2 regions of the Pseudoxanthomonas japonensis genome follow, and region 2 is predicted to be linked to the other one. Evidence: riboswitches for the same ligand, from Rfam matches in the RefSeq annotation. Region 2 holds a riboswitch; the other holds the start of a gene.

Region 1 (4,362 bases), 550 kb from region 2:
GGCGAAGTCCGCAGGGCCGAATTCGCCGAACGGAATGCGCGCATGCGCATCGTCGGGGCGCTCGATGTCGAACTTGTGCCGCCAGTGGTTGCACAGCGTGCGCAGGAGCCTGGCGGGATCCGTGGGACTTACGGTGACGTAGGCGGTGGGACGCATGGTCTTTCTGCAACAGGGAGAGGTACCTGTTCACGAGCGCCGCCCGACAACGACAAGGCCGGCAACGGAACAGTCCATTGCCGGCCCCGGATTCGACGTGCGACTCAGTCGCGCGCGCTGTAACGCAGGCTCAGGCCGTACTCGCGACCGGGCTGGTTGTACCAGGCGATCGTTTCGTACTCGCGGTCGAACACGTTGCTGGCGCGCGCCTGCAGCGACCATTCGTCGGTGATCGCGTACTCCAGGCGAAGGTCCAGCGTGCCGTAGCCGGCCAGGCGAACGCTGTTGGCGGCGTTGTCGTAGCGGTGGCTGGCGCCGTAGCCGGTCACGCCGAAGCGGAAGTCGCCGAATGCGCGGTCCACATCGATACGCGCGGTGTTGCGTGCGCGGCGTGCCAGCAGGTTGTCGTAGTTCGCGCCGGCGGTGTGGTTGCGCGGATCGGTGTGGCTGACCTGAGCGGCGATGTCGAAGCCGGCCAGCGTCACCGCGCCGGTCAGTTCGAGGCCGCGGATGCGCGCTTCGTCGGTGTTCGCCGGCAACCAGTTGCTGTCCAGCGCGATCAGGTCCTCGATGCGCGTCTCGTAGACGTTGACGCCCCAGTTCCATGCATCGCCGTACTGAGACAGCCCGACATCGAGGGTCTTGGAGCGTTCGGGTTCCAGCAGCGCATTGCCGGAGAACGGGTAGTACAGGTCGTTGAAGGTCGGCGCCTTGAAGCCGGTACCGGCGTTGACGGTCAGCTTGAAGCCGCCGCCGAAGCCGAGGCCCCAGCCCAGGTTGCCGGTGACGTGGTTGCCGAACTGGTCGTTGTCGTCGTTGCGCACGCTGGCCTGCACCTGCTGCGCGCCGAAGCGGCCTTGGTACTCGATGAAAACGCCGGTGTTGTCGCGGCTGTCCACGGGCACGCCGACGGTGTCGTTGACGAAGTCGACGCTGCTGGTGACTTCGTCGCGCTGCCAGTCGGCACCGGCGCTCAGCAGGTGCTGTTCGCCGAACGCGAAGTCGCCCTGCAGCGAGGCCGTGTCGCGACGCGTGTCGAACGTGCTGACATCCTCACGCGGGGTGCCCGCGCCGTCATTGAAATAGTTGTGCGACTTGTCCGACGCGCGGCCGATCTGCGCGGTGAGCATGGTGGCGGTGGACGGCTTCCAGGTCAGCTTGCTGCCCAGCACCTGCTGCACGTTGTCGGCTTCGTTGCCGCCGTAGATGCTGCCGTCGAATTCGTTGAAGGCGTCGGCATTCAGTGCGTGGCCTTCCAGCGTCAACGCATCGGTCAGCCTGTAGCCGGCGCGGACATTCAGGGAGACGTTGCGGTAGCCGTCGTCATCGGGCTCGTCGGTGAAGCAGCCCTGGAACAGCGTGCCCGACCCGCGGCAGGCGTTGATGCCGTCGGTTTCCTGGTATGCCGCATTTGCGCCGATCCAGCCGCGTTCGCCGCCGTAGGCGAAGCCGCCGCTGGCTTCGCGCAGGTTGTGGCTGCCGCCGCCGATGCGCAGTTCGCGCGACAGGCCTTGGGTGCCCCGGCGGGTGAAAATCTGGATGACGCCACCGATCGCTTCCGAGCCGTACAGGCTGGAGCGCGGGCCGCGCACGATCTCGATGCGTTCGATCTGGTCGACCGGCAGGTCCTGGAACGAGGCCAGGCCGGCGGTCGCCGAACCGATGCGGATGCCGTCGACCAGCACGAGCACGTGGTCGGATTCGGTACCGCGGATGTTGAGGCTGCTCAGCTTGCCCAGGCCGCCCTGGTTGGTGAAGCCGATGCCGGCGCGGCCCTTCAGCAGGTCGACCAGCGAGCGCGACTGGCTGCGCTCGATCTCCTCGCGCGTGATGAGCTGGGTCGGCGCCAGGCTGTCCTGCAACGCGACGTCGGTGCGCGTGCCGGTGACGACCACTTCGTCCAGGTCGGTGGCGTTCTGCGCGTGCGCGGCGAACGGCAGCGCCAGGGCGACCGCGGTGGTCAGAAGGGAAAGGGAATGACGGCTGTACATCGGACTCAACTCCATCGCGCGCCCCGCGCGCATTGTTCGGTGTGGAGTTGCGACGACGGAGAGGAACGTTGCGGACAGCGCAGCAGACGAACGGCGGCGCGGCACGCCGCGACGCCCTCCGCATCGCAACCAGTGGACTCCCAGGCCGGTCTCCGGGCTTGCGAAGGCGTGCGCAATGCACGCTGCCGGGGCGCCTTCCCATGCATGGATCGCACAGTGGCCGATGCCGCGGTTGTCGTCGCCTACCGTTGCGGGGGCAGCGCCGGAATGCCGCCTGCGCGGGTCACCGGCTTCCCGTTTCAACCCATGGCAGGACTGCCGAGGGTCACCTGAAAGCGCGCGCAGTATACGGGAAGCACCCGACGGTCATGTGGAACGGAGCTTGCTCCGCTGCTTTTCTGCAACGGACGGCGTGCGGCGTCGAGCAAGCTCGACGCTACCGCGGTGTCAGTCCTCGCCGCCGGGCGAGTCGAACAGATTGAGCGACGGGCCCGTGTCTTCCTCGCGCTCGGTGTGCGTGGTGGTCACCGGGCCGGCGGCGGGGCGGCCGCGCGGCGGCGGCAGCAGGGCCGCGGCGGCATCGTAGGCCACCAGCAGTTCCGCGCGGCGGTCTTCGGGCAGCTGCTGCCAGTGGCAGTCCAGCAGGGCGCCTTCCAGCGCGTAGAGCAGGTTGAGGCTGGGGCGGAAGCCCGCGCGCTTCACCCGGATGAAGGCTTCCACTGCACCCACGCCCTCCAGGTCCTCCTGCGTGCGCAGGCCGACCTGGCGCAGCCAGGCGGCGGACTTGGGGCCGATGTTGCGCAGCTTGGTGCCTGTCATGTCAGCGAATCCACGAAGATGGCGGCGATGCGTTCCATGCCCGCCTGGTCGTCGGCATCGAAGCGCGCCAGGCGTGGGCTGTCCAGGTCGAGCACGCCAACCAGTTCATCCCCTTTCACCAGCGGTACCACCAGTTCCGAGCGCGAAGCCGAATCACAGGCGATGTGGCCCGGGAAGGCCTCAACATCGTCCACGCGCTGGGTCTGACGGGTGCGTGCGGCGGCTCCGCAGACCCCCTTGTCCAACGGGATCCGCACGCAGGCTGGTAGTCCCTGAAACGGACCGACCACCAATTCCCGGCCATCGAAGAAGTAGAAGCCCGCCCAGTTGAAGTCCGGCAAGGCGTGGTAGAGCAGCGCCGCAAGGTTGGCGGCGTTGGCGATCCGGTCCGACTCGCCGGCCAGCAGGGCCCGCGCCTGTTCGGCCAACTGTGCGTACTGTTCCGGCTTGCTGCCGGTGAGCGTCTGGGAAGTGAATGACATGCGGTCGATTCTACTCCGCGGGTCCGGGAAGGGCCGGATATGATCCCGCTATGAAAGTGCATTACCCGAAAGCGCCGCCTGCAGGACACGGCCGCGCCACGCAAATCCCCGGAACGTGACGGAGCACGCAATGGACAGGCTCTTCGTCACGGGCACCGACACTGGCGCCGGCAAAACGGTCGCCAGCGCCGCGCTGCTGCATGCGTTCCGTGCACGTGGGTTGCGTGCGGTCGGCATGAAGCCGGTCGCCAGCGGTTGCGTGGCGACCGCCGAGGGCTGGCGCAACGACGACGCGCTCGCGCTGCGGGCGGCCAGCGACCCGGTGCCGCCCTACGACGACCTCAATCCGTACGCGCTGCCTGCGCCGCTGGCGCCGGAGATCGCGGCGCGCGATGCGGGCGTGGATGTGCAACTCGGGGTGCTGGTGTCAGCGTTCGAGCGCCTGCATCCGCTGGCCGATCTGGTGCTGGTGGAAGGCGTCGGCGGCTGGGCCGCGCCGCTGACGGCGACGCTGGACCAGCGGCACCTGGTGCAGGAACTGCGCCTGCCTGTCGTACTGGTGGTGGGCATGCGGCTGGGCTGCATCAACCATGCGCGGTTGAGCGCGCGGGCGATCCAGGATGACGGTGCGCGGCTGGTCGGCTGGATCGCGAACGAAGTCGATCCGGAGATGGAGCGCAGGGACGAAAACTTCGCGCTGCTGTCCGCGCGCATGCCGGTGCCGTGCTGGGGGCGCTTGCCGTATGCGCCGGCTGTCGAGGCGCGCGCGCTGGCCGCACACCTGTCGGTGCCTTAGTGACGGGGTGTGCGTGTTGCGCTGATGGCACGGCCAGTGCGACCAAAGCCCGGGCGTCGATCTGATGGGCGCGTTGCGACGCGTTCATCGCCCCCGGTGCTGATGGCTTCAGTGGGCG
Region 2 (4,362 bases):
TGGGAGTTCCGCCTGACCACGCTCGCCATGGACCAGGCCTGGCACTGGATCGCGCTCTTCCTCGGCCAGGAGTTCTGCTACTACTGGATGCATCGCGCCGACCACCGCGTACGCTGGTTCTGGTTGAACCATTCGGTGCACCACTCGGCCGAGCAGTACAACCTGTCCACCGCGTACCGGTTGGGCTGGACCGGCAAGCTCACCGGCGCAGCGCTGTTCTTCGGCCCGCTGGTCTGGCTGGGCTTCCCGGTGCCGTACGTGCTCGGCGCCCTGGCGGTGAACCTGCTGTTCCAGTACTGGCTGCATACGGAACTGGTGCCGCGGCTGCCGCGCGCGGTCGAGTTCGTCTTCAACACGCCGGCGCACCACCGCGTGCACCATGCCAGCAATCCGGAATACCTGGACTGCAACTACGGCGGCGTGCTGATCGTGTTCGACCGGCTGTTCGGCACCTGCCGCGAAGAACGACCGGACGTGCCGATCCGCTACGGCCTGGTGGAGCCGGTGCGCAGCTACAACCCGGTGAAGATCGCCTTCCACGGCTGGGTGAAGCTGGCCCGCGACCTGCGCCGGACGCGCAGCCTGCGGCAGGTGGTGCTGACCCTGTTCGGGCCGCCGGGTTACGCGCCGGGCGCCATCGCCGAGCGCCGCCCGGATCGCTGAGAGTGGCCGGGGCAGGCGCGGGGGGCGACAATACGCGCCCCTCGCGGCCCCACGCCGCCCGCCTGCCGAGCCCCATGACCGCCTTCGTTACGCCCGACCGCATCCGCAGCCTGTTCGCCCAGGCCATGTCCAACATGTACCGCACCGAGGTGCCGCTGTACGGCGACCTGATCGAGCTGGTCGGCGAGGTCAATGCGGCGACGCTGCAGAAGGATCCCGCGCTGGCCGCTCGCCTGGCGCGCAATGCGGAAACGGAACGACTGGACCTGGAGCGCCACGGCGCCATCCGCGTCGGCACGCCGGCCGAACTGGCGATGCTGGGCCGCGTGTTCGCGCTGATGGGCATGCACCCGGTCGGCTACTACGACCTGACCGTGGCCGGCGTGCCGGTGCACGCGACCGCGTTCCGTCCGCTGACCGAGGCGGCACTGGCCGCCAATCCGTTCCGCATCTTCACCTCGCTGCTGCGGCTGGAGCTGATTGCGGACGAGGCACTGCGTGCGGAAGCGGAGACGATCCTGGCCAGGCGCGACATCTTCACCGCCGGTGCGCGTGCGCTGGTGGCGCAGGCCGAGCGCGATGGCGGATTGAATGAAGCCGATGCGCAGCGCTTCGTCGCCGAGGTGCTGGAGACCTTCCGCTGGCATGGCGACGCGACCGTGTCGTTGGCCACCTACGAAGCGCTGCACGGCCTGCACCGGCTGGTCGCCGACGTGGTCAGCTTCCGCGGCCCGCACATCAACCACCTCACCCCGCGCACGCTGGACATCGACGCCGCGCAGGCCGCGATGCTCGAGCGCGGCATCCAGGCCAAGGCGCTGATCGAAGGTCCGCCGCGCCGCGCGGTACCGATCCTGCTGCGCCAGACCAGCTTCAAGGCGCTGGAAGAGGAAGTCGCCTTCCCCGACGCCACCGGCACGCTGGTACCCGGCCGCCACAGCGCGCGCTTCGGCGAGATCGAACAGCGCGGCCTGGCACTGACGCCGGCCGGCCGCGAACTCTACGACCGCCTGCTGGCGCAGGTGCGGCAGGCCGGCGGCGCGGGCAACACGTCGGCGGACTACCCGCAGCGGCTGGCTGCAGCGTTCGCGGCCTTCCCGGACGACGAAGCGACGCTGCGCCGCGAAGGCATGGGCTACTTCCGCTATCGCCTGACCGACAGCGGCGCCGCCTTGCCGGCCACCGAGCGCGCGGCGATGACGCCGGACGCGCTGGTCGAGGCCGGCCATGCCGTCGTCGATCCCATCGTCTACGAGGACTTCCTGCCGGTCAGCGCCGCGGGCATCTTCCAGTCCAACCTGGGAGGCGGCGAACAGCGCGCGTACGACGCGCACGCGAACCAGGAGGCGTTCGAGGCGGCGCTGGGCAAGGCGATCGACGACCCGTTCGCGCTGTACGCGCAGGCGCAGGACGCCTCGATCACGGCACTGCGGGCTTGATGGCGGTTCCCCTCTCCCTGCGCCGCGCGGAGAGGGTGCCGAAGGCGGGTGAGGGGCGAACGGAGCCGGGGCAGCGAACGCGTCGGATCGAAACAACATGGTGGGTATCGAACGACCTGACGTGCGCCCCACCATCGTGCGCGCCCCTCATCCGCCCCGTATCACGTACGGGGCAGGCTCTTCGGGCACCTTCTCCCCGCCTAGCGGGGAGAAGGACTCGATGAGAAATCCGTGAAACCCGCGTCCTGCCGACGCCCGCTGTTCCACACTACATTTGGTGTTGACGCTTCCATACACCCCCACTATCTTGTGGCCGTCGGTTCTGGGGGTGGCTAGCCTCCGGATGAAAAGGGAAGCCGGTGACGCCTCGCGCCACTCCGGCACTGCCCCGCAGCGGTAATTGGGAACGACCCCGCCACACAGCACTGAGGCCCAGCCTCGGGAAGCGGCGGACTAGGAGGAAGGCCTGCCTTCCGTGCCCATGAGTCCGAAGACCTGCCGACAGCCGCGCGTTGCACACCGCGCGGTGCCGGCCGCGGATTCTCCGGGGGGAGATGGCTGGCGAAGCAGGGCGCCCGCAGTCCGTCTGCGTGGTCTCGGTCCCTGCGACGCCGCTTCCCCACTGTGACTCTCCATCCGGCCTGACGCGACCCCGCGAGGGACGGGCCGCCGCGTGCACCACGCATGGAGGATTCTCGTGACCCAGATCGACACCGCTGTCGCCGACGCCGGCACCACCCCGTCCCAGAAGGACGCGTTCGCCCTGACCCCGCCGCCCACCGCCACCGCGATGAGCGTGACCAAGCGCAACGGCGGCCGCGAACCGGTGGACCTCAACAAGATCGTGCGCGCGGTGCAGCGCAACTGCGAAGGCCTGCACGCCATCGACCCGATGCGCGTGGCCACCCGCACCATCTCGGGCCTGTACGACGGCGCCAGCACGCGCGAACTGGACGAACTGTCGATCCGCACCGCCGCGCTGCTGACCGGCGAAGAGCCCGAGTACAGCCGCCTGGCCGCGCGCCTGCTGGCCGCCTACATCGCCAAGGAAGTCACCGGCCAGGAGATCCACGCGTTCTCGCAGTCGGTGACGCGCGGCCACGAGGTCGGCCTGATCAACGACCGCTTGCTGAACTTCGTGCAGACCAACGCGCGCAAGCTCAACGACGCGCTGGACGCCTCGCTCGACCTGCACTTCGACTATTTCGGCCTGCGCACGCTGTACGACCGTTACCTGCTGCGCCACCCGCACACGCGCAAGGTCATCGAGACGCCGCAGCAATTCTTCCTGCGCATCGCCTGCGCACTGAGCGAGGACGTACCGGAAGCGCTGGCGCTGTACCGCCGCATGGGCAACCTGGACTACCTGCCCAGCTCGCCGACGCTGTTCAACAGCGGCACCACGCACGAGCAGCTGTCGTCGTGCTTCCTGCTGGACTCGCCGCAGGACACGCTGGAATCCATCTATGCCAAGTACGGCGACATCGCGCAGCTGAGCAAGTTCAGCGGTGGTATCGGCGTCAGCTACACCCGCGTGCGTTCGCGCGGCTCGCTGATCAAGTCGACCAACGGCCACAGCAACGGCATCGTGCCGTGGCTGAAGACGCTGGATTCCTCGGTCGCCGCGGTCAACCAGGGCGGCAAGCGCAAGGGCGCGGCCTGCGTGTACCTGGAGACGTGGCACGCCGACATCGAGGACTTCCTGGAGCTGCGCGACAACACCGGCGACGAAGCGCGCCGCACGCACAACCTCAACCTGGCCAACTGGGTGCCGGATCTCTTCATGAAGCGCGTCGAGGCAGACCAGGAATGGTCGCTGTTCGATCCACGCGTGGTGCCGGAGCTGACCGACCTGTATGGCGCGGCGTTCGAACTCGCCTATACGCAGGCGGAACTGCAGGGCAAGGCGATGAAGACCATCTCGGCCCGCAAGCTGTACGGCCGGATGATGCGCACGCTGGCCGAGACCGGCAACGGCTGGATGACGTTCAAGGACAAGTGCAACGCAGCCAGCAACCAGACCCTGCGCGCCGGCAACGTCATCCACCTGTCCAACCTGTGCACCGAGATCCTCGAGGTCACTTCGGCCGAAGAGACGGCGGTCTGCAACCTCGGTTCGATCAACCTGGCCAAGCATTTCGACAGCGATCCGGACACCGGCCGCATCTGGTTCGATTTCGACAAGCTCGCCGAGACCGTGCGCCTGGCCGTGCGCCAGCTGGACCGCGTGATCGACCTGAACTTCTATCCGATCGAAACC

The links. A riboswitch is a leader RNA that binds a small molecule or an ion and turns the genes downstream of it on or off. The one in region 2 is predicted to bind cobalamin.
Region 1: it holds a riboswitch for cobalamin, as region 2 does, so the genes downstream of both, btuB (TonB-dependent vitamin B12 receptor) here and ACGHX3_RS00500 (ribonucleoside-diphosphate reductase subunit alpha) in region 2, are expected to answer to the same signal.

The regions. Positions count from the first base shown of each region.
Region 1 is NZ_CP171632.1:3,747,470-3,751,831, reverse strand. Features, by position in the region: gene ACGHX3_RS17620 (DUF2218 domain-containing protein) at 1-156, opposite strand, end outside; gene btuB (TonB-dependent vitamin B12 receptor) at 261-2,147, opposite strand; cobalamin riboswitch at 2,273-2,495, opposite strand; gene ACGHX3_RS17610 (TfoX/Sxy family protein) at 2,595-2,966, opposite strand; gene ACGHX3_RS17605 (GAF domain-containing protein) at 2,963-3,448, opposite strand; gene bioD (dethiobiotin synthase) at 3,579-4,244, shown strand.
Region 2 is NZ_CP171632.1:120,947-125,308, reverse strand. Features, by position in the region: gene ACGHX3_RS00510 (sterol desaturase family protein) at 1-663, shown strand, start outside; gene ACGHX3_RS00505 (VOC family protein) at 738-2,102, shown strand; cobalamin riboswitch at 2,403-2,620, shown strand; gene ACGHX3_RS00500 (ribonucleoside-diphosphate reductase subunit alpha) at 2,893-4,362, shown strand, end outside.